2 regions of the Halobacillus sp. AWH4_228 genome follow, and region 2 is predicted to be linked to the other one. Evidence: a T-box and tRNA genes for the amino acid it is inferred to sense, from the RefSeq annotation. Region 2 holds a T-box; the other holds one or more tRNA genes.

Region 1 (11,353 bases), 2.4 Mb from region 2:
TTTGAATGATGGCTGCTTCTAAGCCAACATCCTGGTTGTCTAAGCAACTCCACATCCTTTTCCACTTAACACACACTTTGGGACCTTAGCTGGCGGTCTGGGCTGTTTCCCTCTCGACCATGAACCTTATCACCCACGGTCTGACTCCCAGAACAAAGTCTATGGCATTCGGAGTTTGACTGAATTCGGTAACCCGATAGGGGCCCCTCGTCCAATCAGTGCTCTACCTCCATGACTTTCTATTCTGAGGCTAGCCCTAAAGCTATTTCGGAGAGAACCAGCTATCTCCGTGTTCGATTGGCATTTCACCCCTACCCACACCTCATCCCCGTAATTTTCAACTTACGTGGGTTCGGGCCTCCAGTCAGTGTTACCTGACCTTCACCCTGGACATGGGTAGATCACACGGTTTCGGGTCTACGACCGCATACTCACTCGCCCTGTTCAGACTCGCTTTCGCTGCGGCTCCGCTTCTGCTGCTTAACCTCGCATACGGTCGTAACTCGCCGGTTCATTCTACAAAAGGCACGCCGTCACCCATTAACGGGCTCCGACTACTTGTAGGCACACGGTTTCAGGTTCTATTTCACTCCCCTTCCGGGGTGCTTTTCACCTTTCCCTCACGGTACTGGTTCACTATCGGTTACTAGGGAGTATTTAGCCTTGGGAGATGGTCCTCCCGGATTCCGACGGAATTCCTCGTGTTCCGCCGTACTCAGGATCCACTCCGGAGAGAGGAAGATTTCGACTACAGGGCTGTTACCCTCTTCGGCTGATCTTTCCAGATCGATTCGTCTATCTTCCTCCTTGATAACTCCAAAGGAGTGTCCTACAACCCCAGAAAGCAAGCTTTCTGGTTTGGGCTGATTCCGTTTCGCTCGCCGCTACTTGGGAAATCGCGTTTGCTTTCTCTTCCTCCGGGTACTTAGATGTTTCAGTTCCCCGGGTCTGCCTTCCTATACCTATGTATTCAGTATAGGATACTGTCCCATTACGAACAGTGGGTTTCCCCATTCGGAAATCTCCGGGTCAAAGCCTGCTTACGGCTCGCCGGAGCATATCGGTGTTAGTCCCGTCCTTCATCGGCTCCTAGTACCAAGGCATCCACCGTGCGCCCTTATTCACTTAACTATCTTCGTGAAAAGACGTTTATATATATCAATTAGATGTCTTGTCATCATGATCTCATCGCTAGATGAGTCATAATTCCTTATCCAGTTTTCAAGGTTCACAAATTTGAAAGATGCTTTGATCTCTCAAAACTGAACAACCAACACAGTACGTTTCCGTAATATCCTTAGAAAGGAGGTGATCCAGCCGCACCTTCCGATACGGCTACCTTGTTACGACTTCACCCCAATCATTGGCCCCACCTTCGGCGGCTGGCTCCAAAAAGGTTACCTCACCGACTTCGGGTGTTGCCAACTCTCGTGGTGTGACGGGCGGTGTGTACAAGGCCCGGGAACGTATTCACCGCGGCATGCTGATCCGCGATTACTAGCGATTCCGGCTTCATGCAGGCGAGTTGCAGCCTGCAATCCGAACTGAGAATGGTTTTATGGGATTTGCTACACCTCGCGGCTTCGCTGCCCTTTGTACCATCCATTGTAGCACGTGTGTAGCCCAGGTCATAAGGGGCATGATGATTTGACGTCATCCCCGCCTTCCTCCGGTTTGTCACCGGCAGTCACCTTAGAGTGCCCAACTGAATGCTGGCAACTAAGATTAGGGGTTGCGCTCGTTGCGGGACTTAACCCAACATCTCACGACACGAGCTGACGACAACCATGCACCACCTGTCACTTGGTCCCCGAAGGGAAATCCCTATCTCTAGGGAGGTCCAAGGATGTCAAGACCTGGTAAGGTTCTTCGCGTTGCTTCGAATTAAACCACATGCTCCACCGCTTGTGCGGGCCCCCGTCAATTCCTTTGAGTTTCAGCCTTGCGGCCGTACTCCCCAGGCGGAGTGCTTAATGCGTTAACTTCAGCACTAAGGGGTGGAAGCCCCCTAACACCTAGCACTCATCGTTTACGGCGTGGACTACCAGGGTATCTAATCCTGTTTGCTACCCACGCTTTCGCACCTCAGCGTCAGAAACAGACCAGAGAGTCGCCTTCGCCACTGGTGTTCCTCCACATATCTACGCATTTCACCGCTACACGTGGAATTCCACTCTCCTCTTCTGTCCTCAAGTTCCCCAGTTTCCAATGACCCTCCACGGTTGAGCCGTGGGCTTTCACATCAGACTTAAGGAACCGCCTGCGCGCGCTTTACGCCCAATAATTCCGGACAACGCTTGCCCCCTACGTATTACCGCGGCTGCTGGCACGTAGTTAGCCGGGGCTTCCTCGTCAGGTACCGTCAAGGTACCGCTCTATTCGCACGGTACTTGTTCTTCCCTGACAACAGAACTTTACGATCCGAAGACCTTCATCGTTCACGCGGCGTTGCTCCGTCAGACTTTCGTCCATTGCGGAAGATTCCCTACTGCTGCCTCCCGTAGGAGTCTGGGCCGTGTCTCAGTCCCAGTGTGGCCGATCACCCTCTCAGGTCGGCTACGCATCGTTGCCTTGGTGAGCCGTTACCTCACCAACTAGCTAATGCGCCGCGGGCCCATCTGTAAGTGATAGCGAGAAGCCATCTTTCAACTCATCTTCATGCGAAGAAAAGTATTACCCGGCATTAGCCCCGGTTTCCCGGGGTTATTCCGATCTTACAGGCAGGTTGCCCACGTGTTACTCACCCGTCCGCCGCTCGTTCCACGAGTTTCACCCCGAAGGGATCCACTCGCTTCCCGCGCTCGACTTGCATGTATTAGGCACGCCGCCAGCGTTCGTCCTGAGCCAGGATCAAACTCTCCATAAAAGTAGTTTGACTTGCTCATCTGCACACCGAATGTGCTTGTTTCAAATTCCTTCATTAAAGAAGAAATGTTTTGACGTACTGGTTGGTTCGTTCAGTTTTCAAAGATCAAGTAATGGTGGGCCTGAGTGGACTTGAACCACCGACCTCACGCTTATCAGGCGTGCGCTCTAACCAACTGAGCTACAGGCCCCAATGGTGATTGAATAATGGAGCGGGTGAAGGGAATCGAACCCTCATCATCAGCTTGGAAGGCTGAGGTTTTACCACTAAACTACACCCGCATATATCATGTTGTATTTCTCGATGGTCGGGAAGACAGGATTCGAACCTGCGACCCCTTGGTCCCAAACCAAGTGCTCTACCAAGCTGAGCTACTTCCCGTTAAAATGGCGCGCCCGAGAGGAGTCGAACCCCTAACCTTCTGATCCGTAGTCAGACGCTCTATCCAATTGAGCTACGGGCGCATTTTATAATAGCTTTGCGTTGAAAGCGACTTTTCTATCTTAACACGTTTCCGTGTCGATTGCAACAACTTTTTTAAAGAAATTAGTTGGTGCGGTCGAGAGGACTTGAACCTCCACGGGATTAACTCCCACTAGGCCCTCAACCTAGCGCGTCTGCCGATTCCGCCACGACCGCAGCATTATTATAATGGAATGCTGATCATGGTAATTAAAGTGCGGGTGGAGGGACTTGAACCCCCACGCCGTGAAGCACTAGATCCTAAATCTAGCGTGTCTGCCAATTCCACCACACCCGCAAATAAATGGTGAGCCATGAAGGATTCGAACCTTCGACCCTCTGATTAAAAGTCAGATGCTCTACCAGCTGAGCTAATGGCTCTAAAGAAAGGAATCTATTACACTTGAAAATGATTTGTTCTTTTTAAAAGCACAAGAACCATCATACATCTTATTGATAATGTTGTCAACCCTTTTTCGAAGAAAAAATGGCTGGGCCAGCTGGATTCGAACCAGCGCATGACGGTACCAAAAACCGTTGCCTTACCGCTTGGCTATGGCCCAAAGATAATGGCGGTCCGGACGGGACTCGAACCCGCGACCTCCTGCGTGACAGGCAGGCATTCTAACCAACTGAACTACCGGACCCCTTAAAGGGTGATGCAAAGTGACCCGTACGGGATTCGAACCCGTGATACCGCCGTGAAAGGGCGGTGTCTTAACCACTTGACCAACGGGCCATTAAGAAAATGGCGGAGAAGGAGGGATTTGAACCCTCGCGCCGCTTACGCGACCTACACCCTTAGCAGGGGCGCCTCTTCAGCCACTTGAGTACTTCTCCGTAATGGCTCCAACGGTAGGATTCGAACCTACGACCGATCGGTTAACAGCCGATTGCTCTACCACTGAGCTACGTTGGAATAATGTCTCATTTCGTGCCGCTCGTTTATCGGCGACGTTTAATATCTTATAACATCCTGCCTGCAATGTCAAACCCTTTTTCGTGAAAAATTGTAGTTTCTTACGTTTTTTTGGGTTGTTTTGTTAAGGCTTATTTAATTTAACATGTGAGAAGTCGTTCGTCAACACAATTTTTACTTCTTTTTTAAACGGCCTTTACATTTTCCGCAGTGATACTTTTTCGTATCCACCTTCCTCTTCCGCTGATAAGTCTGACCGCACTGGACACACTCATAATGGTGGAACCCTTTCTTCTTTTCAGAAGGCAGCTGCGCGCAGAATCTCGGAGAGTCTGTTTTATGTAAAAGATCTTTGAATTCAGGATCACCATGTCCAAAGCCTTTCCCTTCTATATGAAGGTGATAGTGGCAGAGTTCATGTTTGATAATCCCTTCTAATTCAGCACCATCCAATTCTACAACATACTTCGGATTGATTTCAATGGTTCTTTTTGAAGGAATGTACCGCCCGCCTGTCGTTCGAAGACGAGAATTGAAGTATACATCATCCACAAATGGTTTGTCAAAATGTTTTTTGGATAATTGGTCCGTCCATGCTTCCAGCTGTTGTTGTGTCAAAGACTGCACAAGCACACCTCCCCTGTTCTGTGCATACTGTATCATACGTATTTAAAAAGAGGAACAGAAAGGAGCTGTCCGTCATGCCTTCCTGGCTGCAAGTACAGATGGAGCGTGCTTTCTTCAATAAAGATAAGTATCAGATCAAGCTGCTTAATCAGTGCTGGTACTATTATCAGCACCTCTATAAATAGAAATACCCGGAAGCCGCAGCTCCCAGGTATCCCTTTACGATTGAGGAATCATGGTCAAAGCAATCCTCTGCTTCTGGACATCCACCTTGTCCACCCATACTGTTACAACATCTCCAACAGAGACCATGTCCATCGGATGTTTGACGAATTTGTCAGCCAGTTTGGATATATGGACAAGCCCGTCCTGTTTTACTCCGATATCGACGAACGCACCGAAATCAACCACGTTACGAACGGTTCCTTCCAGTTCCATTCCCTCTTCCAAATCCTCCATGGAAAGGACGTTCGTCTTGAGCAGTGGCTTAGGAAGATCGTCACGTGGGTCACGGCCCGGCTGGATCAATGCCTTTTGAATATCTGTCAGCGTCAGCGTACCAATGCCGAATTCTTCCGAAGCGGCATTCAAGTCCATCTGCTTCAGCTTTTCACCCAATTGTCCATCCCCGAGGTCCTTACTTGTAAATCCAAGATTCTGAAGCAGCTTCCTTGTCGCCTGATAACTTTCCGGGTGGATCGACGTACGGTCGAGCGGTTCTTCTCCGTCCAGTACCCGGAGAAATCCGATACTCTGTTCGAACGTTTTCGCTCCGAGCCTTGGAATGTCCTTCAATTCTCTGCGTTTCGTAAACTTCCCGAGTTCCTCCCGCTTCTTCACGATGTTATTAGCCACCGTTTTACTCAAGCCGGATACATATTGAAGCAGGGAAGCAGAGGCTGTATTCACGTTTACTCCGACTTGGTTGACGGCCGTTTCTACAACAAACGTCAGGGACTCGTTCAATTTCTTCTGGGTAACATCATGCTGATACTGCCCGACGCCGATGGATTTAGGATCGATTTTCACCAGTTCCGCGAGTGGATCCTGGATTCGGCGGGCAATCGATACCGCGCTTCTTTCTTCGACTTGAAAATCCGGGAACTCTTCCCTGGCCAGCTTGGATGCTGAATACACACTGGCTCCCGCTTCGTTCACAATCATATAGGAAGCTTTCCAACTGTGCTTCTGGATCATATCACTAATGAACTGCTCTGTTTCTCGAGAGGCGGTTCCATTTCCAATGGCGATGAGCTCCATGTTGTACTGTTCCATCAATGACAGGAGTTTCTTTTCTGCGCCTTTGGTATCTTTTTTAGGTGCGGTTGGATAAATGACTCCGATATCGAGCACTTTTCCTGTTTCATCGATAACCGCAAGCTTACAGCCCGTACGGTATGCCGGATCAACTCCAAGTACAACCTTGCCTTTAAGCGGAGGCTGTAGCAGGAGGCTTCGCAGGTTGCTCGAAAACACATCAATCGCCTGCTCCTCAGCCACTTCGGAAAGAGAATTGCGGATCTCTCTTTCCACAGAAGGTTGAATGAGTCGTTTGTAGCTGTCCTGGATCGCGTCTGTCAGGATTCCTCTGAGTTCTCCGCCTGTTCCCCGCTTCACGACTTCTTTTTCCAGATACTGCGTAATACTGTCCTCAGGCGGTTGGACAGAAACCTTGATGATCCCTTCCTTCTCCCCACGGTTCATGGCCAGCACACGGTGGGAGGCGATGGAACGGACGGGCTCCTGGTAGTCGTAGTACATCTCAAAGACACCTTTTTCATCCTTGGCCTTGTCCTTCTCTGAAGAAGCGATGGTGCCTTTCTCATGCGTCTGCTTACGAATTCTTTCCCTGAATGCTGCGTCCTCTGATATCCATTCCGCCAGAATGTCATTCACACCTGCACGCACGTCTTCAACAGCCGGCAGCTCCTGTTCTTCGGAAATGTACGTCTGCGCCTCTGCTTCAAAGCCGAAAGATTCCTGCGCCCATACTTTAAGGGCCAGAGGTTCAAGCCCCTTTTCTTTCGCCACTGTGGCACGCGTCCTCCTTTTTTGCTTGTAAGGACGGTAAAGATCCTCCACCTTTTGGAGTTTTTCTGCTTTTTCTATGTCGGCTTTCAATTCATCCGTTAGTTTCCCCTGCTCATCGATCAAGCGAACGACTTCCTCTTTACGCTCAGCAAGGTTGACGGCATAATTCCACTGATCTTCAATGGTTTTAATTTGAACTTCATCAAGACCACCGGTCATCTCCTTACGATAACGGGCGATGAACGGGACGGTGTTCCCTTCGTTCAGCAGTTGAATCACCTGCTGGATAATTCCTTCTTTCAGCTTCATCTGTCCGGCTACTGACTGAATCAGCTCCGGACTGTTTTTCCAATCACTCAAAAAAAGACCTCCTTCAATGACGTCCCTCTTATTGTAACAAAACAACGAAGCGTTTACCTCGTTGTTCCAGGATGGTTCAACGAATTAAAAAATCCTTATTCCCGGATTCACACCGAAGAATAAGGATTTTTAATGGTAAACTATCGCGATCAGCGTTGTATCATCATCGCGGTTCTGTCCGTACAGATTTTTGTACAAGGACGTAATCTCTTCCGCGTTTCGTACATGTGTGAGCTTTGAAGACAGGCGGCGGTCGTTCACTCCATCAGAGAACATCAAAAAAATCATCCCTTTCTGGATATTTCCGTGAGTAACCCGCAGTGACTTCGAATACCCGGATAAATAACCCGCCAGCGGGATATTCCGGTGGCGTGTACCGTCAGGGTCTACAGTAATGACTCCAATATTCCCGATGGAGGAATACGAATAAGTCATCGCATGGTAATCGATTTTCAAAATACCGAGCACCACCCCGCGTTTGCCGACCAGTACTTCATTGCATTTTTTTACAAGCGCCTCTACAGAAAGAGAAGGATGATCTTCTATGATTTCCATCACAGCTTTCGAAGACTCCCTGGCCATCTCTCCACTGCCGAGGCCATCAGCCAGTGCACAAAGGAACGCATCATCTGTTTCACGGTAAAAATAACTGTCGCCACAGTAATAATTTCCTTTTTTAGCTTTCTGGAAGACAGATAACTCCACCTGTTCGTTCCCCTTTTCCACTAGAACACCTCAACCGATTCCGACTGGAGAGCTTCCCTCAATTTACGCAGCGCCCGCCTTTGCAGCCGGGATACGTGCATCTGGGAAATGCCCAGCCGCTCACCTGTATCTTTCTGACTCATGTTTTCAAAATACGTGCATTGAAGAATCTCCTGTTCCCGTTCACTCAAGATCGGCAGCACCTTTTCGAGCAGCATCCGCTGATCGATATTGGAGTATCCTTCATCCTGATTCCCGATAAGATCGAGAATGGTTACAGTACTTCCATCTGAATCCGCTTCGATTTTACGGTCCACGGACAGGGCTTTGTAGCTTTTACCCATTTCCATCGTTTCCAGTACATCCTCTTCAGAGACTTCCAGGTATTCAGCAATCTCGAGGACAGACGGGGAACGCTGCTGGATATTCGTCAGCTCTTCAGCCGCTTTCTTTATCTTCGGCCCAAGTTCCTTAATCCGGCGTGGTACGTGCACACTCCATGTCTTATCCCGGATGAAGCGTTTAATCTCACCGATGATGGTCGGGATCGCGAACGATTCGAATGATTTTCCGAAATCCTTATCATACCTGCGGATCGCTGCCAGCAGGCCGAGCATTCCGACCTGAACGAGATCTTCATGGATCGTACTGTTTTTCGAATATTTACGGGCGATGGACTCTACAAGGTCCTTATAAACAAGGACCACTTTCTCCTGTACAGCCTCATCTTTTGGATTCTCCTGTAAGTAGGCAATCCATTCGTAAATTTCCTCATTGTGGTGTTGTGATCTGGTCGCCATTATGACCCACCCCGGTTTCATGGAGGTATTTCGTCATTAATACAATCACTCCATATTTACTGTTGATTTCGACTTTATCCATTAAGGCATCAATCAAAAACAGGCCAAATCCGCCTTCGCGGAGCTCTTCAATATCACCGTCCTGCTTATAAGGTCCGATGTCTTCTTTCACTTCACCAAGATTGAAGCTTCCGCCGTGATCGGCCACCATCACCTCGAGCCTGTCCTGATACACGCCGAAACCGATGGTGATTTCTCCTTCACCCGTTTCTTTGTAGGCATGTTTGACGGCGTTGGTGATCGCTTCTGAAATCGCCACTTTCAAATCTTCAATATCTTCATAGGAAAAGCCCATGCGGTTGGCAATCCCGGACGTGCTCAAACGCACGACTCCGATATATTCCGCTTTTGCAGGCACCTTCACTTCAACAAAATCAAATGGTTCCATCATTACATTCCACCTTGCACTGTAGAATCGATGTTCATAATTTCAGTCAGGCCGGTAATCTTGAACAGACGGTAGACACGGTCCTGCATATGAACGAGACGGAGCGTGCTGTCATGTTCTTTCGTCGCTTTCAAGGCACTGATAAAGACACCCAGTCCTGTGGAATCCATATAATTCACGTCTTGAAGGTTCACTTCAACGACATCCTGTTCCTTCGTCAATGGAAGAAGCGTCTCTTTAAGCTGAGGTGCCGTGAATGCATCGACTTCACCGCCGAGCATCACGTTCGCCACGCCGTCATTCTTTGTTACATCTATCGATAAATTCATAAATATCCCTCCCGTGTTGCTGAAAAGTAACCTAAATAGCCAATACCCGGATCGATAAAACGTTAAACATTCCTTCTGAGAATGATCAACGTGAAATCATCACGCAGGTGGAAGTCCTGCAGGCGTTCAAAGTGCTTGTACACCTGGTCGACGATGCCCTGTGCCGGCAGATGAGAATACTGCTTGATAACGTGCAGCACTTCTTCCTGCTCGATAAAACGGTCCCCCGTCCGGCATTCTGTCACACCATCGGTCAAAAGGACGATCATATCGCCTTTTTCCACCTGTTTCTCATACTGGGTGTAGGTGATTTCAGGAGATACACCGAGAACAAGGCCCGGAGCATCGATTTCTTCAAATTCGTCCTTATCCTTATGATAATAAAAGCCCGGCTCATGACCGGCAGAAGCATAAGTAAACGTATGATTGTTGTTATTATACAAGCCATAGAACATCGTAATGAACATGCTTGCATCCACATTGCGTTCCACAACCCGGTTCAAGCTGCCCAGAATGACACTTGGATCAGTCTGCATCTCAGAGAAGCTGTCCATGGAATATTTGATCATGGACATGCATAAAGCGGCCGGCACGCCTTTTCCGATGACGTCAGCCACCGCAATACCCAGGCCGCCTTTGTTGTCGTGGACAAAGTGGTGATAGTCACCGTTCATCTGTTTCGCCGGTACACTGAGCGCCCCGACGTCCAGCTCATCAATGTCCGGCTTCACCGTAGACAACAGTGTTTTCTGCATATTGGCCGCAACCGAAATTTCGGATTTCAGCTCCAGCTGCTTTTCACGCAGCGTTTGATACTCCTGATAGGCGAGACCATAGGAAATCATGGTTTCCAAAAGGAAATTCATCGATGTCTGTATATATTCCGGCATATCCGGGTATATTTCCTGTAATGATTGAATATGCACGTTAATAATTTCTTCTGGTGATATATTCTGCTGCATCGAGTATTTACTGAACTGCTCTGCCTGATACAGAGCCTGCTCATCTTTCGTAGTAATATACTCCTGCAGCAGCTCTTTGTAATTCTCCAAGTCGAGTTTCAATGTACTCATCGTTTATACCTCCTCTAACGGAGCCATTTCACAACCTTGATTTCCGTACCTTCCCCTACATGGGAGATAATATCGAACTCGTCCATCAGCCGCTTTACACCTGGAAGTCCTGCACCAAGTCCCCCGGAAGTCGTAAAGCCGTCCTCCATGACCTGACTGATGTCCTGAATCCCAGGTCCTTCGTCCATGGCAACGATCCGGATGCCTTTTTTGTTCATATCCTCAACCGTTTCAAAACAGACTTTTCCGGTCCCTGCATATAAATAAATGTTTCTCGCTAATTCCGAGATGGCAGTGGCGATTCTTGCCTGGTCAACGGTGCCGAAGCCGATTTTTCTAGAGATGTCACGGCCCAGCTGCCTTGCTCCGACAATGTCCCACTCCTTTTGTATGTTTACACAGGATTGAAAATCCATACTCACTCCTCCAATTCCTGGCGAAGTTTAATCAATCCTTGTTCTAGATCTAATGCTGTAGGAACATCCTGCATATGAATGCCCAAATCAATCAGCGTCATGGCTACCGCAGGCTGAATTCCCGTCAGCACTACTTTTGCCCCCATCAAATCTGACATCGTCACGACATCGCCGAGTACTTTAGCAATAAACGAATCAATAATGTCGACAGAGGTCAGGTCAATGACGACACCTGTAGCTCCACTTTCATGGATTTTTTTCAACAGGTCTTCCTGGAACTGGATAGCCGTTTGATCATCAAGATCGATCTGGATGGA
Region 2 (19,019 bases):
TCCTCTTCTGTTAAGGAACGGATCACCTTGGCCGGCCGTCCGAAGGCCAGTGTATCCGGAGGGATTTCTTTTCCGGGCGGAACAAGGCTTCCTGCTCCGATAAAGGCCCGCTCCCCTATGACAGCGCCATCCAGAATCATGGATCCCATGCCGATCAAAGCGTCCTGTTTAATGTGTGCAGAATGCAGGGTAACCTGGTGCCCGACCGTAACGCCGTCTTCCAGTATGAGAGGCTGGTCAGGGCTTTGGTGCAGCATGCTCAGATCCTGGACATTTGTGTTCTTACCGATATGTACCGATGAGACATCGCCGCGGATGACCGTCTTAAACCAGATGCTTGCGTTCTCTTCTATGACAACATCCCCGGTAATGACGGCATCTTCTGCTGTAAAAGCTGATGGGTGGATGAGAGGTCGTTTTCCTTTATATTCGCAAATCATACGAAGCCCCCTTATAATATGAGTAACATCAGTATATCAAATGAAAAGAGGGATCGGCTGTGGAAAAACTGGAATCGGCCCGTGATCGTGCAACCATCATTCTCGTCCATGGCGCTTTTGAGCATATGGGAAGGTATAAGGAACTTGCTGATCGTTTCCGTCAGGACGGTTTTTCGGTGATTTATGGAGACCTGCCGGGGCAGGGGTTGTCTGATGGGAAGAAAGGTCATATCCGTTCGTTTGGTGATTACGTTGAAACCATTCAAAGCTGGTATGAGCAGGCGGATCCGGATAAAAAAATTTTCCTTCTCGGCCACAGCATGGGGGGGTTGGCTGTGATTCGTTTTATGGAGGAAAAGCAGCCGCAGCTGGATGGTGTGATTTTATCTTCTCCTGCTGTACAGATCCGGAATAAAACGGCCCGCCCGCTGGAGGCTTTTTCCTATCTATTGAATGTTTTTACCCCTTCGCTGCGTATGAAAGCGGGACAGAATCCCGAAAATGTAACTAGAAACCAAATCAAGGTTGAAGAATTCCGTCAGGATCCGCTTGTCATTGATAAAGTATCGGTGCGGTGGTACCGTGAGTTTCAAAAGGCGGGAATCCGGGCGTTTCAACAAGTCAGCCGTTTTCCTGATGTGCCTCTTTTAGTGATGCAGGCAGAGGAAGACCTTTTAGTGGATCCGGCACGCACAAAAGAATGGTTCAATCATGTCGATACCAGTGAAAAAAGTTATAAGCTGTGGCCGGGTCTTTACCATGAGATTTTTAATGAACCGGAAAATGACCAGGTCTATCACCATACACGATCTTTTTTGAGCAACATAATAAATGAACGTTAGGAGTGTCCACCCTTGAAGGAGTCCGTTCCAAGCAATGCTGTCCATCTGCTTTACGAAGTGTATCGGAATGTGTTTCCGCGAGTACATAAAGAACTAGCCTATTGGAAAGATGCTGCCTCCCGAATCCCTGATGAAGAATTAAGAACGCAGGCCCAGGCCAGTATCAAGGATAAAACGTTCCATTGCGAAGGTGGGGCGGTTTATTCCGTGCTTTCCGGTGACCGCCCGGATCTTGCTGTCCGCTTTATTGTCGCTTATCAGACGATCAGTGATTATCTCGATAATTTATGTGATCGGAGCACCTCCATGGATCCTGATGATTTTGAAAGGCTCCACTTGTCGATGGCCGATGCATTAACCCCTGGGAATCCGTGCCGCGACTATTATAAATACAGGGAAGAGAAGGATGACGGCGGGTACCTTCATGAGCTTGTGAAAACCTGCCAGGATGTGCTGAGTCAGGCTGACAATTATCAGATTGTCCATGAGCGGGCACTGAAGCTTGGGCGTTTGTACTGCGACCTTCAAGTACATAAGCACGTGATCGAAGAGGAAAGGATTCCGAGACTGCAGCAGTGGTTCGAACATCACCAGACCGACTGGCCGGAATTGAAATGGTATGAATTTTCCGCCTGCACCGGATCCACCTTGGGCATATTCTGCCTCGTTTCCTATGCGCTGGGGAACAAAATGGATGAGGACCTGGCCCGTAATGTGGAGGACAGTTATTTTCCGTTTATGCAGGGGCTTCATATTCTTCTTGACTATTATATTGATCAGGAAGAGGATGAACGGGAAGGAGATCTCAACTTCTGTTCCTATTATGACCATCAGGAACAGATGAAAGGGAGATTTGAATACTTTGTGCGCAGGACAGATGAAGAGGTTCAGAAGCTTCCGGACCGGTCCTTTCATCAAATGATCCACAAAGGCCTCGTTGGGATGTATCTGGCCGACAGGAAAGTCAGGCGGTTGTCCAATGCAAGAAGCTTTGTGAAGGATATGCTGAAAATCAGCGGCCGGAAAACGGCGTTCTTTTATTTCAATACGAAAATGTACCATAAATTAAAGCCTGGCAGAAGTTAAAACTGCCAGGCTTGTTTTATACGTTTTTCTCGATGGCGATAATAAAGGGAGGGGTCCGATCCTTGTTAATGAAGCTGTAGTTAAGAACTTCATAGTCCTTATGATCCAGTGAGGAGACATAACGGAGGACGGCTTCCTTTTCCTCTTTTCCTCCCGGGTGTCCGTGATAGACAACAAGGACGACAAGGCCGCCTTTCTTTAACGATTTCAAAACGTTTTCGATGGATGTAATGGTGTCATTCGGTTTTGTGATGATGCGTTTATCACTGCCAGGCAGGTATCCTAGATTATAGATAGCCGCCTGGATCATGCCTTTATGCTCCTCCTGCAGGTGCTCCTCAATGTGGGTATGAGAGTCATGAATGACCGTGGCCCTTTCCAGTACTTCGTGCTCTTTCAAACGTGCCCTGGTGTTTTCGACGGCCTGTTCCTGGATGTCAAAAGCGTAGACGTGACCATCGTTGCCGACGAGGTTGGATAAGAATAAGGTGTCGTGACCGTTGCCGCACGTCCCGTCAATGACAGCGCCGCCTTCATGGACGGCCTTTTTCATAAGAGCGTGAGCCTGGTCCAGTATTTTATTTAAAATCATGCTGTGCCTCCAAACAATAGATTCCATTCTATTGTAGCATGAATGGCAGGGGTGAACAGAGAAGCGCTTGACAAAGGTCTGCCCTTTCATTAAGATACGAATATATATGATGACGTGGAAAAGGAGTAGTAAGGTTCTGATTAAGTACCAGAGAGGCAGCGGCTGGTGAAAGCTGTCCTTAATTGTCCTGAACTCGCCTTGGATGTCGCAGAAGTGAACGTAAAGTAGTTTCTGCCGGTTTCATCGCCGTTACAGATGTCGAGTTGAACACATAAGTTGTGTTAATTTGGGTGGTACCGCGGGAATCAAGCCTCTCGTCCCATTTGGGATGAGGGGCTTTTTTATATTTTTTTCGAGAGAGATAAAGGAGGAAATGAAGTGGCTTTTGATCATAAAACGATAGAGAAAAAGTGGCAGAATCACTGGTTGAACGAAAAAACGTTCAAAACAGACAGTCAATCAGACAAACAGAAATTTTACGCATTGGATATGTTCCCGTATCCGTCCGGAGCAGGTCTGCACGTGGGACACCCGGAAGGTTACACAGCAACAGATATCCTTTCCCGTATGAAGCGGATGCAGGGATATGAAGTTCTTCATCCGATCGGCTGGGATGCCTTTGGTCTTCCGGCAGAACAGTATGCACTGGATACAGGAAATGATCCGGAAGAATTCACAAAGCAGAATATTGATAACTTCCGTCGTCAAATCCAGGAGCTGGGTTTTTCCTATGACTGGGACCGTGAAGTCAATACGACGGACCCGGATTACTACAAGTGGACACAGTGGATCTTCCTGAAGCTTTATGAAAAAGGGCTCGCGTATATCGATGAAGTCGCTGTAAACTGGTGCCCTGCGCTGGGTACGGTTCTGGCCAATGAAGAAGTCATTGATGGAAAGAGTGAGCGCGGAGGTCACCCTGTTGAGCGCCGGCCGATGAAACAATGGATGCTCAAAATCACGGCATATGCGGATCGTCTTCTGGATGATCTGGAAGAGCTGGACTGGCCGGAAAGTATTAAAGATATGCAGCGCAACTGGATCGGTAAATCCGAAGGGGCGGAAGTCACCTTTGCCCTGGACGGTACAGAGCTTACCTTTGATGTATTTACAACGCGTCCGGACACATTGTTCGGGGCTACTTACGCTGTTCTTGCCCCTGAGCACCCATTAGTCGATGAAATCGTGACAGGGGAACAAAAAGAAGCGGCAGCCGCTTATATTGAAAAAGCGAAAAACAAGAGCGACCTTGAGCGGACAGATCTAGCGAAGGATAAAACCGGAGTATTTACCGGAGCCTATGCCGTCAACCCGATCAATGGTGAAAAACTTCCGGTATGGGTGGCTGACTACGTACTTATGAGCTATGGAAGCGGAGCAATCATGGCGGTACCGGCTCATGATGAGCGGGATTATGAATTCGCCCAGGCTTTCGGTCTTCCTATCATCCCCGTCGTTGAAGGCGGGAATGTAGAGGAAGCGGCTTATACAGAAGATGGACCTCACATCAATTCCGACTTCCTTGATGGCCTTCAAAAAGAAGAAGCCATTCAAAAAGCCATTCAATGGCTTGAGGAAAACGGCCGTGGTAAGAAGCAGACGACATACCGCCTGCGTGACTGGTTGTTCAGCCGCCAGCGTTACTGGGGTGAGCCGATCCCTGTCATCCACTGGGAAGACGGATCCATCACACCGGTAAAAGAAGCGGATCTTCCTATTGAACTGCCGAAAACAACAGAAATCAAACCGTCGGGGACCGGGGAATCCCCGCTGGCTAATATTGATGACTGGGTAAACGTTGTGGATCCTGAAACAGGGATGAAGGGCCGCAGAGAAACAAATACTATGCCGCAGTGGGCAGGAAGCTGCTGGTATTACCTTCGTTATATTGATCCGACCAATTCAGAAACATTTGCAGATTATGAAGCCTTGAAGAAGTGGCTTCCTGTCGACGTATACATCGGTGGGGCTGAACATGCCGTTCTTCACCTTCTTTATGCTCGTTTCTGGCACAAGGTTCTATATGATGCAGGTGTTGTCCCAACAAAAGAACCGTTCCAAAAACTGTTCAACCAGGGGATGATTCTTGGAGAGAATAACGAGAAAATGAGTAAATCCAAAGGGAACGTTGTGAACCCTGATGATATCGTCTATTCACACGGGGCGGATACACTGCGCCTTTATGAAATGTTCATGGGACCATTGGAAGCATCTATTGCCTGGTCGACAAACGGTCTTGACGGTGCCCGTCGCTTCCTTGATCGTGTATGGAGATTGTTCATGCCGGACGGTGAGCTGACAAGTTCTATTCAACCGGAACAATCCGGCCATTCTTTAGAGAAGGTCTACCATGAGACAGTGAAAAAAGTGACGGAAAACTTTGAGGAACTGCGTTTCAATACAGGCATTTCACAGATGATGGTGTTCATTAATGAAGCCTATAAGGCCGATACGATTCCTAAAGCCTATGCTGAAGGATTCGTCCAGCTGCTTTCCCCTGTTGCTCCTCACATTGCAGAAGAACTATGGGAAAAGCTTGGACATGAGGAAACCATTACTTATCAGCCCTGGCCTTCTTTCGATGAATCCAAACTTGTCGAAGATGAAGTAGAGATTGTCGTTCAGGTCATGGGTAAAGTAAGAGCGAAAATGATGGTACCTGCGGAGGCCTCCAAAGAGGATCTTGAAAAGCAGGCGCTGGAAAATGAGGACGTTCAGGAGTGGTTGAACGGAAAAACAGTGCGTAAAGTCATTGCAGTGCCTGGGAAACTTGTGAATATTGTAGCCAACTGATTGTTTTAGAAAGAGTGCCGCTGGGTAAAATGCCTGTGGCGCTCTTTTTATGTAGGAAACCACCTCTTGAACAGATGTCTTGACTTTGAAATATGATGGATTAAAATGAACATGGATCAATACAATTGGAGGGGTTATCGTGAACCAAATTAAAGAAATAACACCACAAGAAGTCGAAAACAAACTGAACAATAATGAAGATATTAAAGTCATAGATGTCAGGGAAGATGATGAAGTGGCTCAAGGTATGATTCCTGGGGCCAGACACATTAAACTAAGCGACATCCCGCAGTCCGTAGATCAGCTTCCAAAAGATGAATCCTATGTGATGGTCTGCCGCTCCGGCCGCAGAAGCATGAACGCATCAGAATTTATGAAGGAAAAAGGCTTCTCCAATGTATCGAATATGGAAGGCGGCATGTTGAAATGGGACGGAGAACTCGTCTTTTAATCCTGAAAGGGTTGTGAGAACAATGGAATTCGTATATGGATCGGCCATAATAATATTCCTGACCACCCTGTTCTACTATAAACGGAGATCATCTCTGAAGTCTTATTTCGAACAGTCTTATTCAGAGGATAACGTCTGTGTGATTGATATCAGGGATTACATCATCGCCCACCGTTCCCCTTATCCTGGAGCTGAGAACATTCCGTTAAATTATTTGTCCCGGGCTTTAAAGGAACGATTTGACTGCACAAAAGATATCCTGGTCATTTCCGACAATAAACGGGCCGCACGGATGGCCGCACGTATGATCAGAAAGAAAAAAGGAAAGGCCGTCTATTACTTGCAGCCTGAATGAGTCTCTTCGACACTAGAAGAGACTCATTTTTTTAACTGTCGGGATCATATCCATACAGGAAAACCATGATAATAGTTGAATATAAAAAGTTGATAAAGATATCTATCATTCTATTGACGTAACGGTGTATAACATGTAATATAGTAAACGTTGCTTCAGAGAAACTAGCAGCAACGTAAAAAAATCAACAAAATCTAGTAAATGCTATTGACGAAATAAGAGTAGTTATGCTAGAATTTGATTACTGTCGGATAGGCAGTATTTGATCTTTGAAAACTGAACGAACCAACCAGTACGTCAAAACGTTTCTTCTTTAATGAAGAAATTTGAAACAAGCACATTCGGTGTGCAGATGAGCAAGTCAAACTACTTTTATGGAGAGTTTGATCCTGGCTCAGGACGAACGCTGGCGGCGTGCCTAATACATGCAAGTCGAGCGCGGGAAGCGAGTGGATCCCTTCGGGGTGAAGCTCGTGGAACGAGCGGCGGACGGGTGAGTAACACGTGGGCAACCTGCCTGTAAGATCGGAATAACCCCGGGAAACCGGGGCTAATGCCGGGTAATACTTTTCTTCGCATGAAGATAAGTTGAAAGATGGCTTCTCGCTATCACTTACAGATGGGCCCGCGGCGCATTAGCTAGTTGGTGAGGTAACGGCTCACCAAGGCAACGATGCGTAGCCGACCTGAGAGGGTGATCGGCCACACTGGGACTGAGACACGGCCCAGACTCCTACGGGAGGCAGCAGTAGGGAATCTTCCGCAATGGACGAAAGTCTGACGGAGCAACGCCGCGTGAACGATGAAGGTCTTCGGATCGTAAAGTTCTGTTGTCAGGGAAGAACAAGTACCGTGCGAATAGAGCGGTACCTTGACGGTACCTGACGAGGAAGCCCCGGCTAACTACGTGCCAGCAGCCGCGGTAATACGTAGGGGGCAAGCGTTGTCCGGAATTATTGGGCGTAAAGCGCGCGCAGGCGGTTCCTTAAGTCTGATGTGAAAGCCCACGGCTCAACCGTGGAGGGTCATTGGAAACTGGGGAACTTGAGGACAGAAGAGGAGAGTGGAATTCCACGTGTAGCGGTGAAATGCGTAGATATGTGGAGGAACACCAGTGGCGAAGGCGACTCTCTGGTCTGTTTCTGACGCTGAGGTGCGAAAGCGTGGGTAGCAAACAGGATTAGATACCCTGGTAGTCCACGCCGTAAACGATGAGTGCTAGGTGTTAGGGGGCTTCCACCCCTTAGTGCTGAAGTTAACGCATTAAGCACTCCGCCTGGGGAGTACGGCCGCAAGGCTGAAACTCAAAGGAATTGACGGGGGCCCGCACAAGCGGTGGAGCATGTGGTTTAATTCGAAGCAACGCGAAGAACCTTACCAGGTCTTGACATCCTTGGACCTCCCTAGAGATAGGGATTTCCCTTCGGGGACCAAGTGACAGGTGGTGCATGGTTGTCGTCAGCTCGTGTCGTGAGATGTTGGGTTAAGTCCCGCAACGAGCGCAACCCCTAATCTTAGTTGCCAGCATTCAGTTGGGCACTCTAAGGTGACTGCCGGTGACAAACCGGAGGAAGGCGGGGATGACGTCAAATCATCATGCCCCTTATGACCTGGGCTACACACGTGCTACAATGGATGGTACAAAGGGCAGCGAAGCCGCGAGGTGTAGCAAATCCCATAAAACCATTCTCAGTTCGGATTGCAGGCTGCAACTCGCCTGCATGAAGCCGGAATCGCTAGTAATCGCGGATCAGCATGCCGCGGTGAATACGTTCCCGGGCCTTGTACACACCGCCCGTCACACCACGAGAGTTGGCAACACCCGAAGTCGGTGAGGTAACCTTTTTGGAGCCAGCCGCCGAAGGTGGGGCCAATGATTGGGGTGAAGTCGTAACAAGGTAGCCGTATCGGAAGGTGCGGCTGGATCACCTCCTTTCTAAGGATATTACGGAAACGTACTGTGTTGGTTGTTCAGTTTTGAGAGATCAAAGCATCTTTCAAATTTGTGAACCTTGAAAACTGGATAAGGAATTATGACTCATCTAGCGATGAGATCATGATGACAAGACATCTAATTGATTTATATAAACGTCTTTTCACGAAGATAGTTAAGTGAATAAGGGCGCACGGTGGATGCCTTGGTACTAGGAGCCGATGAAGGACGGGACTAACACCGATATGCTCCGGCGAGCCGTAAGCAGGCTTTGACCCGGAGATTTCCGAATGGGGAAACCCACTGTTCGTAATGGGACAGTATCCTATACTGAATACATAGGTATAGGAAGGCAGACCCGGGGAACTGAAACATCTAAGTACCCGGAGGAAGAGAAAGCAAACGCGATTTCCCAAGTAGCGGCGAGCGAAACGGAATCAGCCCAAACCAGAAAGCTTGCTTTCTGGGGTTGTAGGACACTCCTTTGGAGTTATCAAGGAGGAAGATAGACGAATCGATCTGGAAAGATCAGCCGAAGAGGGTAACAGCCCTGTAGTCGAAATCTTCCTCTCTCCGGAGTGGATCCTGAGTACGGCGGAACACGAGGAATTCCGTCGGAATCCGGGAGGACCATCTCCCAAGGCTAAATACTCCCTAGTAACCGATAGTGAACCAGTACCGTGAGGGAAAGGTGAAAAGCACCCCGGAAGGGGAGTGAAATAGAACCTGAAACCGTGTGCCTACAAGTAGTCGGAGCCCGTTAATGGGTGACGGCGTGCCTTTTGTAGAATGAACCGGCGAGTTACGACCGTATGCGAGGTTAAGCAGCAGAAGCGGAGCCGCAGCGAAAGCGAGTCTGAACAGGGCGAGTGAGTATGCGGTCGTAGACCCGAAACCGTGTGATCTACCCATGTCCAGGGTGAAGGTCAGGTAACACTGACTGGAGGCCCGAACCCACGTAAGTTGAAAATTACGGGGATGAGGTGTGGGTAGGGGTGAAATGCCAATCGAACACGGAGATAGCTGGTTCTCTCCGAAATAGCTTTAGGGCTAGCCTCAGAATAGAAAGTCATGGAGGTAGAGCACTGATTGGACGAGGGGCCCCTATCGGGTTACCGAATTCAGTCAAACTCCGAATGCCATAGACTTTGTTCTGGGAGTCAGACCGTGGGTGATAAGGTTCATGGTCGAGAGGGAAACAGCCCAGACCGCCAGCTAAGGTCCCAAAGTGTGTGTTAAGTGGAAAAGGATGTGGAGTTGCTTAGACAACCAGGATGTTGGCTTAGAAGCAGCCATCATTCAAAGAGTGCGTAATAGCTCACTGGTCGAGTGACTCTGCGCCGAAAATGTACCGGGGCTAAACACACCACCGAAGCTGCGGATTGATCTTATGATCAGTGGTAGGAGAGCGTTCTAAGTGCTGCGAAGTCAGACCGTAAGGACTGGTGGAGCGCTTAGAAGTGAGAATGCCGGTATGAGTAGCGAAAAAAGAGTGAGAATCTCTTTCACCGAATGCCTAAGGTTTCCTGAGGAAGGCTCGTCCTCTCAGGGTTAGTCGGGACCTAAGCCGAGGCCGAAAGGCGTAGGCGATGGACAACAGGTTGATATTCCTGTACCACCTCCTTTCCGTTTGAATGACGGGGGGACGCAGGAGGATAAGGAGAGCGTGCCATTGGATGTGCACGTCCAAGCAGTGAGACGGTCGGAATAGGCAAATCCGTCCGGCAACGTCAAGCTGTGATGGGGAGGGAACTATAGTACCGAAGCTCCTGATTTCACACTGCCAAGAAAAGCCTCTAATGAGGAAAGAGGTGCCCGTACCGCAAACCGACACAGGTAGGCGAGGAGAGTATCCTAAGGTGAGCGGGAGAACTCTCGTTAAGGAACTCGGCAAAATGACTCCGTAACTTCGGGAGAAGGGGTGCTCCTCTGCCGAGGAGCCGCAGTGAAAAGGCCCAAGCGACTGTTTACCAAAAACACAGGTCTCTGCGAAGCCGTAAGGCGAAGTATAGGGGCTGACACCTGCCCGGTGCTGGAAGGTTAAGGGGATGCGTTAGCTTATGCGAAGCGTTGAACCGAAGCCCCAGTAAACGGCGGCCGTAACTATAACGGTCCTAAGGTAGCGAAATTCCTTGTCGGGTAAGTTCCGACCCGCACGAAAGGTGCAACGACTTGGGCACTGTCTCAACGAGAGACCCGGTGAAATTATACTATGTGTGAAGATGCACATTACCCGCGACAGGACGGAAAGACCCCGTGGAGCTTTACTGCAGCCTGATATTGAATGTTGGTACAGCTTGTACAGGATAGGTAGGAGCCTTGGAAACCGGAGCGCCAGCTTCGGTGGAGGCGCTGGTGGGATACTACCCTTGCTGTACGGACATTCTAACCCAGGACCGTAATCCGGTCCGGAGACAGTGTCAGGTGGGCAGTTTGACTGGGGCGGTCGCCTCCTAAAGAGTAACGGAGGCGCCCAAAGGTTCCCTCAGAATGGTTGGAAATCATTCGCAGAGTGTAAAGGCACAAGGGAGCTTGACTGCGAGACCTACAAGTCGAGCAGGGACGAAAGTCGGGCTTAGTGATCCGGCGGTACCGTATGGAAGGGCCGTCGCTCAACGGATAAAAGCTACCCCGGGGATAACAGGCTTATCTCCCCCAAGAGTCCACATCGACGGGGAGGTTTGGCACCTCGATGTCGGCTCATCGCATCCTGGGGCTGTAGTCGGTCCCAAGGGTTGGGCTGTTCGCCCATTAAAGCGGTACGCGAGCTGGGTTCAGAACGTCGTGAGACAGTTCGGTCCCTATCCGTCGTGGGCGTTGGAAATTTGAAAGGAGCTGTCCTTAGTACGAGAGGACCGGGATGGACACACCGCTGGTGTACCAGTTGTTCCGCCAGGAGCATCGCTGGGTAGCTACGTGTGGTCGGGATAAGTGCTGAAAGCATCTAAGCATGAAGCCCCCCTTGAGATGAGATTTCCCTCTGCTTCGAGCAGATAAGATCCCTCAGAGACGATGAGGTTGATAGGTCCGAGGTGGAAGCGTGGTGACACGTGGAGCTGACGGATACTAATGGATCGATGACTTATCTATATGAAGAAGGCGAAAGCGACTGGTCAAATCCGACTGGCTAAGCAAACATTCGTAAAGACTGTGTTTTTCAGTCTTGAAGAATGTTTGCTTAGAACAGCGAGGATTTAGGAGCTGCAGCCGGACTGAACTTCGTGAATCGTGTTTTAATCAATAGTTGTTTCCTTATCTGGTTTTGAGGGTTTACCTCAAACTTTATATTGATGTGGTGGTGAAGGCGGAGAGGTCACACCTGTTCCCATGCCGAACACAGTAGTTAAGCTCTTCAGCGCCGATGGTAGTCGGGTTTACCCCCGTGAGAGTAGGACGCTGCCACGTCACACGAACCCTTCAGGATTATCCTGAAGGGTTTTTTATGTTTTCTAATGATGATTTATAGATTGCTGTTCTCTTATGAAGAAATAAAGAAGCGTGTCTAAAGGACTGGTTTTACAGTGGGGAAACCGAGTCTTTGGTCACGAATTTGTTCCATAAGCCTGCTGCTGTGTTTAACATAGCAGGTAAACGGTTATGTTCCCTCTGTGAGTTCAAATCTAGTTTGGAGGTATTGAACATGAATCGATTTACAATTCCACGCGATATATACTTTGGTGAAAATGCTCTTGAAATCCTTCAGGAGATCAAAGGTAAGCGGGCACTCCTTGTTATTGGCGGAGGCTCAGTAAAAGAAAATGGAAATCTGGATACGATTAAACAACATTTGTCTAAAGCGGATATAGAAACGAAAGTCATTGAAGGTATTACAGAAGAGCCGTCTACGGACTTAGTTAACAATCATCTGGAAGAAGTGAAAAACTATGAGCCGGACTGGATCATTGGTATCGGAGGCGGGTCCCCAATGGATGCTGCCAAAGCCTTCTGGATTTTCTATGAACACCCGGAACTCAGCTTCCAGGACGCAATGGAGCCATTTAATCTGCCGGCTCTAAGAGGGAAAGCGAAATTTATCGGAATCCCGACAACAAGTGGTACAGCGTCAGAGATTTCCAACCTCTCTGTCATTACAGAATCAGAAACAGGGGTGAAATATCCGCTGGCTGATTTTGACCTGACACCAGACCTTGCTGTCATTGACCCGGTTATGGTTGAATCGATGCCGAAGCACGTGACCGCCTATAGTGGTATGGATGCTGTAACACACAGCATTGAAGCTTATGTGGCGAAACCGAGGACGACCTTCACTGACGCTTTGTCCATTGAGGCGTTGGAGACATTGGATCAGCATCTCCTGGCTTCTTACAAAGACAACCAGGATTCCCGTGAAAAAGTTCATTACGCTCAAGCGATGGCAGGCATGGCTTTTGCAAATGCTGTTCTCGGGAACGTTCACAGCCTGGCGCATAAGAGTGGACCGACCTTTGGTGTTCCACACGGCTGTGCGAACGCGATTTATCTTCCATATGTCATTCAATTCAACCGCAGTGTAGTGGAAGACCGCTATGCAGCTCTTGCCCGCCGGATCGGCCTTTCCGGACAGACAGATGAAGAACTCGTAGATCGTCTGATTGAATGGGTACGCAATCTGAATAAAGAGATGGATGTACCAAATACACTGAAAGACTTTGGTGTAGAAGAAGAGTTGTTTAAAGAACATGTCGATCAAATGGCTGCCAATGCTGTAGAAGATCCATGTACTGGAACGAACCCTCGTGAAACTTCTGTAGAGCAGATGAAACAATTGTTCATCGCTGCTTACTATGGTAAAGATGTAGACTTTTAATTCATGAAAAACACCCGGTTCCTGACCGGGTGTTTTTTATTGAATAGCTCTGTTAAAGTCGGTTGTTGATATTTTAAACGATTACTAAATCGTTTCCGTCTGGAATTAGGGGTCCGTTGTTTACTCAGAGCATGGGATGGCAGGGAAAACCGTCCGCTTTCCGCGGCTCACGGTACCCTACGGAAAGGGAGTCATTCCCGGTCGCCTCCTACAAATCCCATGACAGAAAGGGGGGATAGGAGCTCACATGTTAAATAACAACACCAAGCAATAACAGAGACTATTGGATAGGGATATGATCCATCCATGAATCTATTAAAGTGTGGTAAAATATAGGCGGGAAGATGTATACATAAGGAATGAAGGAGCGTTTGAAATGGTTCAATTTGAAAGAAAACGCAATACATTTTGGAATTGGAAGTATGCCGTTCTTCTGCTGCTTCTCCCTCTTGGGTTTTATCTTGTTTCTCTGAAAGAAGATATTGGAGAAATCCAGCACATGATTTTTGTGGCTATGATCGTATGGCTGGCTATTGCAGGTGTTTTCGGTTTGACGAACAGGTGGGACCGGCTGCAGGCCTATGGATATCTTTACCTCTTCAGCAGTCTCTTATTCTCGTTTTTAGGACTGGTTTTTATTTGGTAATTCCGGTTGAATTTTCATAGATTCCTCGTTATACTGATGATGAGAATATATGTTCGGGGTGATCATCATACAACTGACGAGATGGAGTTATTCACGTAGGAAAATGGTCCGCGGATATTTCGATACGTTTCCACATTCAACCGTATATTTCAGAAGGATACGGCGTTTCTATATTATTTATATGGTGGATTGGCATGAGGAGGATCCGGTTATCATGCCGGAGAACCGTGAGGAAATGCAGCTGTTGATCAACCGTGAGCTTGGCCGGGAAACAGAATATAAACAAAGAAAGTCGAGAAAGGGCTGACCCTTTCTCGACTTTTTTGTCATGCCATCGCTTCCCATGCTGCGTGCATGCCCGCTACACGGCCGGTGACCATTGCTGAGGTAATATTGTATCCGCCGGTATATCCGTGAATGTCCAGAACTTCTCCACAGAAATAAAGTCCCGGCATGAATTTCGACTGCATGGTATTCGGGACGATTTCCTTGATAGAAACACCGCCACCTGTTACGAAAGCTTTTTCGATCGGCTGGGAATCGTGTACGTGAACGGTAAAGTGTTTCAGCAGTTGAACGAATTGGTGGAGCTGCTGATTGGACAAGTTCGCCGCTTTATCCTCACGATCGATTTCGGACTGATCCAGAACATAGTCGAGCAGACGTTCAGGAACCATCCCCTTGACTACATTCCGAAAAGCTTTTTTGGGCTGGTCTTTCATCGTTTTCTGAAGCTCATCGTGCAGGGATTGTTCATGCTGGTCAGGAAGAGCATCAATCTCCACCTGCACAGGTGAGTGGCCTTTCATCAGCTCTTTCACGACATATTGAGAGCAGCGTAAAACAGCAGGCCCGGAAAGACCGAAGTGAGTGAACAGCATATCCATCCGGTGGGTGATGATCTTTCTGCCTTTCGGATTTAATACCGATACGTTCACACCCCGCAGAGAAAGTCCCTGAAGAGTCTTTTGTTTAATTACAGTGTCGTTTGACAGCAGAGGCACTTCTGTCGGAAACAGCTTTGTAATCGTATGTCCTGCTTTCTTCGCCCATGCATAGCCATCTCCGGTAGATCCGGTATGCGGGACAGCTTTCCCGCCGGCCGCAATGACTACAGCATTCGTTTGTATCTTCTCTTTGGACTTCAAAATGATCTCGTGTTCGTTTTCTCCGTAATGAATGGCATCCACAGGCGTTTCTTTTCTTACTTCGATATTCAATTCATCCATCCGGTTCAGAAGGGCCTGGACAACATCCTTCGCCTTATTACTGACCGGAAACATCCGGCCGTGGTCTTCTTCTTTGAGCGCGACTCCAAGCCCCTCAAAGAAGTCAATGATATCGTAATTGTTAAAAACAGAAAATGGACTGTATAGGAACTTTCCGTTTCCTGGTACATGCTTGATGACTTCCTCTTCTGGAAGGCGGTTCGTAACATTGCAGCGCCCGCCTCCGGAGATGGCAAGCTTGGTGCCCAGCTTTTTTCCTTTTTCAATCAAGAGCGTACTTACACCCTGTTCAGCAGCAGCGATGGCTGCCATAAGCCCTGAAGGCCCTCCGCCGATGACGGTTACATGGTAATTCATAAATGTCGTCCCTTTCTTATCTCATCGTTCCTTGTTTATCCTCTATCTATGATAAAATAGATGAGGTCGATTCTACAATAAAATTGAAGGTGAAAAGCGAATTATGTCAAAAATACTTAAAGGTACCTTGTTATTGACTGCAGGAACTTTCCTATCCAAGTTCCTGGGAATGATTTATACGGTTCCGTTTGAAAATATGGTGGGAACAGACGGGACCGACCTATTTTCCATTGCTTATGTTCCCTACAGCATTCTGCTCAGCTTATCGAGCATGGGTGTTCCTGTCGCTGTTTCCAAGTTTGTGTCCAAATACAACTCGCTTGGTGATTACGAGACCGGTCAGCGGATGCTGAAAGCGGGGATGACCCTGATGTCCATCACAGGAGTCATCGCGTTTTTAATGCTGTACTTCTCAGCTGAACAGGTAGCCATATGGACAATCGGCTCGGATTCTGACCGCCTTGGTCATGCGACGATGGTCATTCAGATGGTCAGTTTCGCCTTGCTCGTAATACCGCCGATGAGTATTACACGAGGCTTCTTCCAGGGACATGAGTCTATGGCCCCTACGGCCGTATCACAGGTCGTTGAACAAATTGTCCGGATTGTTTTTCTTCTGGCTTCTGCTTTTGTTATTGTCCAGGTGCTGGGCGGCCCTGTCCATCAGGCGGTCGGTTTTGCAACGTTTGCCGCTTTTATCGGAGGAATTGCTTCCTGTATCGTTCTGTACGTGTATTGGAGAAAGCGTAAACCTTTCCTGGAAAATCAAATTCAGGCTCAGGAATATACGTACGGATTGTCCAATAAGGAAATGTTCAAGGAATTGTTCACCTATGCCGGTCCTTTCATTCTGGTCGGGATTGCTACGCCTTTATACCAGCTGGTCGACCAGTTTACTTTGGAAAAAGCGATTAAGGCCTCAGGCGCTGAATATAACAATGCTTTTTCCATCATAAATTTTCTAAGTCATAAATTGATTATGATTCCGGTTACGCTCGGCCTTGGTTTATCCCTGGCGCTGCTGCCTGCGATTACACAGGCGTTTACGAAAAATGAGATGGACCGTTTGAACAAACAGATCAACCAGGCCCTCCAGATTGTCGCGCTGCTGATCATTCCTGCTGTCGCCGGCTTATCTGTCGTTGCGTGGGAAGCGTATGGAACGTTTTATGGCGTGGATGAGATAGAATACCGCGGAGATCTTCTCAGGTGGTATGCACCAGTAGGGCTGTTCCTGGCCTTATATACGGTCACTTCTTCGATTCTTCAAGGGGTGAATAAACAAAATTTCGCTGTTGTCAGTCTCGGAACAGGAATCCTGCTGAAGCTCAGCTTAAATTGGTGGCTTATCCAGATGCTTGGCGCCAAAGGCGCGATTTTAGCGACAGGTATCGGTGTGGCTGCAGCTGTCAGCCTGAACTTCTGGCGTATTTTTACGACCATCGACTTTTCTTATAAGCAGCTGCTGAAGCGTACGCTGCTTGTCGTCATTCTGACAGCAGTCATGGCCGTAACGGTACTTCTAGTCAAATGGCTGCTCGGTTTTGTATTTGAACCCACTGAAAACCGTCTGGATGCTTTGATCGTATTGATCATCAGTATAGGGGCCGGCGGAATCGTCTACTTGTGGACGGCCTACAAGACGACACTGCTTGAACATGTACTGGGCGGAAGAGTCCGTGTGCTGGATAAGTTTTTGAAGCGCAGCTAAGGAGGAATAGGATTGAGAATTGATAAACTGCTTGCCAATATGGGCTATGGAACTCGTAAAGAGGTGAAAGGCCTTTTGAAGAGCGGCCATGTCCGCATCAACGGCGAACCGGAAAAAAGCCCGAAAACCCATGTGGATCCCAAGGAAGACTTAGTGACGGTTATGGGCGACGAAGTGGAGTACCGGGAATTTATCTATCTAATGATGAACAAGCCGGGGGATTTAATATCCGCTACCGAAGATCCGCATGAGACAACAGTGATCGATATTCTCCAGCCGGAGGATATCGTCTTTGAACCGTTTCCTGTCGGGAGACTCGATAAGGATACAGAAGGCCTGCTCCTGATCACGAACGACGGTCAGCTGAACCACCGGCTGACTTCTCCGAAAAAAGACGTGGGAAAAACCTACTTTGCCCGTATAGAAGGGAAAGTCACTGAGAGCGATGTGGAAAAATTCGCTTCAGGGGTCACGCTGGATGACGGCTATCATACGAAACCGGGGGAGCTGGTCATTCTTTCTTCTGATGAATTTTCGGAAATCGAACTGACGATTACCGAAGGCAAATTCCATCAGGTAAAGCGGATGTTCGAAGCTGTAGGAAAGAAGGTTGTATACCTGCAGCGGATTAAAATGGGGGAACTGGTTCTTGATGAAGAGCTGGAGCTTGGAGAATACCGTGAGCTGACGGATGAGGAACTGGAGTATTTGATGAATATAACAAACCTCTAAGTTCGAGAATAAGAAAAAAACACCCGGTCCACGACCGGGTGTCATCTATATAAGAAGAGATAATGATTCAATTATGAGATTTTAACCCTCTTTTCAGTGATTGACCACCTTCCACGGTGTGGACTGGCGACGAGTCCATTGTATTCCAATATGCTTAAGTCCCTCTGCATTGTGCGATCAGTGATACCAAACTCATCTGCTAACTCATTTGTCGAGACTGTCCCTTTTTCTCTAATGTAAAGGTAGACAGCTTTGATCCGGGTGAGCATACGTGATGATGGATGATTCAAAAAACCACTCCTTAATCGTCATTATATGGAACTTGTGGTGCCAGTGAATCTCTGAAGTTGGTTTCATTCTACAATAATGAAAGGTATCGTGCTACTATAATCCTCTCAATTTACAGATTATTCACCTTATTTACAGATTATTAAAGATCGGAGGTATGAAATTGTACTTTTTCAGGAAAATTCTTTTAAAAATGGTAAAGGTCAACAATCTTGTCCTTTTCTTAGCAAGCATAGCCCTGCTGCTTCTATCCAGTATTTTGATCGTTATCGTGGAGAATGATACCTTCCCGACACTATTCGATGGGTTCTGGTGGGTCATGACAACGGTAACCACAGTAGGTTACGGGGATTACTCTCCTGCCAGTGCTGGTGGGCGCCTGATAGCCATGTTTTTATATATCTTCGGAATCGGTCTGATTGGAATTGTGATTGGTAAGGTCGTTGATAGTCTGGCCATTTATAGAAAAAAACGTCTGGAAGGTGATATCGTGTATAAAGATCAAGGCCATTTTGTGATTATCGGCTGGTCACAGAAAACAGAATTTGCTGTGAAGGAAATGCTGGATACGCATGAAGACTGTGAAATCGTATTGATCGATCAGCTCCCGGAAGCTCCTATGCTTTCAGAAAACATTCATTACATAAAAGGAGATGCGGGAGATCAAAACACATTGGAAAAAGCCAATATAACCAAAGCGAAAGCTGTACTGATTTTTGCTGATGATCAGATGACCAGCAATCAGATGATTGATGGA

The links. A T-box is a leader RNA that pairs with one kind of tRNA and senses whether it is charged. The one in region 2 lies ahead of leuS (leucine--tRNA ligase), so its partner is inferred to be a tRNA-Leu.
Region 1: it has a tRNA-Leu gene. The T-box ahead of leuS (leucine--tRNA ligase) is inferred to sense a tRNA for this amino acid. The anticodon was not compared.

The regions. Positions count from the first base shown of each region.
Region 1 covers NZ_JBSWTE010000001.1:3,705,728-3,717,080, forward strand. The annotation lists rRNA gene ACXADP_RS19035 (23S ribosomal RNA) at 1-1,131, opposite strand, end outside; rRNA gene ACXADP_RS19040 (16S ribosomal RNA) at 1,302-2,866, opposite strand; tRNA gene ACXADP_RS19045 (tRNA-Ile) at 2,980-3,056, opposite strand; tRNA gene ACXADP_RS19050 (tRNA-Gly) at 3,074-3,147, opposite strand; tRNA gene ACXADP_RS19055 (tRNA-Pro) at 3,171-3,247, opposite strand; tRNA gene ACXADP_RS19060 (tRNA-Arg) at 3,254-3,330, opposite strand; tRNA gene ACXADP_RS19065 (tRNA-Leu) at 3,418-3,505, opposite strand; tRNA gene ACXADP_RS19070 (tRNA-Leu) at 3,545-3,626, opposite strand; tRNA gene ACXADP_RS19075 (tRNA-Lys) at 3,634-3,709, opposite strand; tRNA gene ACXADP_RS19080 (tRNA-Gln) at 3,817-3,891, opposite strand; tRNA gene ACXADP_RS19085 (tRNA-Asp) at 3,899-3,975, opposite strand; tRNA gene ACXADP_RS19090 (tRNA-Glu) at 3,996-4,067, opposite strand; tRNA gene ACXADP_RS19095 (tRNA-Ser) at 4,078-4,168, opposite strand; tRNA gene ACXADP_RS19100 (tRNA-Asn) at 4,173-4,247, opposite strand; gene ACXADP_RS19105 (SprT family protein) at 4,422-4,874, opposite strand; gene cmpA (cortex morphogenetic protein CmpA) at 4,949-5,059, shown strand; gene ACXADP_RS19115 (Tex family protein) at 5,094-7,265, opposite strand; gene ACXADP_RS19120 (SpoIIE family protein phosphatase) at 7,395-7,991, opposite strand; gene sigB (RNA polymerase sigma factor SigB) at 7,991-8,770, opposite strand; gene rsbW (anti-sigma B factor RsbW) at 8,742-9,218, opposite strand; gene ACXADP_RS19135 (STAS domain-containing protein) at 9,221-9,547, opposite strand; gene ACXADP_RS19140 (SpoIIE family protein phosphatase) at 9,610-10,620, opposite strand; gene ACXADP_RS19145 (anti-sigma regulatory factor) at 10,635-11,036, opposite strand; gene ACXADP_RS19150 (STAS domain-containing protein) at 11,039-11,353, opposite strand, start outside.
Region 2 covers NZ_JBSWTE010000001.1:1,322,175-1,341,193, forward strand. The annotation lists gene ACXADP_RS06535 (gamma carbonic anhydrase) at 1-440, opposite strand, end outside; gene ACXADP_RS06540 (lysophospholipase) at 500-1,282, shown strand; gene ACXADP_RS06545 (tetraprenyl-beta-curcumene synthase family protein) at 1,295-2,368, shown strand; gene mnmM (tRNA 5-(aminomethyl)-2-thiouridylate-methyltransferase MnmM) at 2,385-3,050, opposite strand; T-box leader at 3,067-3,285, shown strand; gene leuS (leucine--tRNA ligase) at 3,339-5,753, shown strand; gene ACXADP_RS06560 (rhodanese-like domain-containing protein) at 5,893-6,204, shown strand; gene ACXADP_RS06565 (rhodanese-like domain-containing protein) at 6,227-6,559, shown strand; rRNA gene ACXADP_RS06570 (16S ribosomal RNA) at 6,931-8,495, shown strand; rRNA gene ACXADP_RS06575 (23S ribosomal RNA) at 8,666-11,582, shown strand; rRNA gene rrf (5S ribosomal RNA) at 11,784-11,897, shown strand; gene ACXADP_RS06585 (iron-containing alcohol dehydrogenase) at 12,133-13,299, shown strand; gene ACXADP_RS06590 (hypothetical protein) at 13,676-13,945, shown strand; gene ACXADP_RS06595 (BaiN/RdsA family NAD(P)/FAD-dependent oxidoreductase) at 14,272-15,531, opposite strand; gene ACXADP_RS06600 (putative polysaccharide biosynthesis protein) at 15,635-17,242, shown strand; gene ACXADP_RS06605 (pseudouridine synthase) at 17,255-17,974, shown strand; gene ACXADP_RS06610 (DeoR family transcriptional regulator) at 18,046-18,243, opposite strand; gene ACXADP_RS06615 (potassium channel family protein) at 18,420-19,019, shown strand, end outside.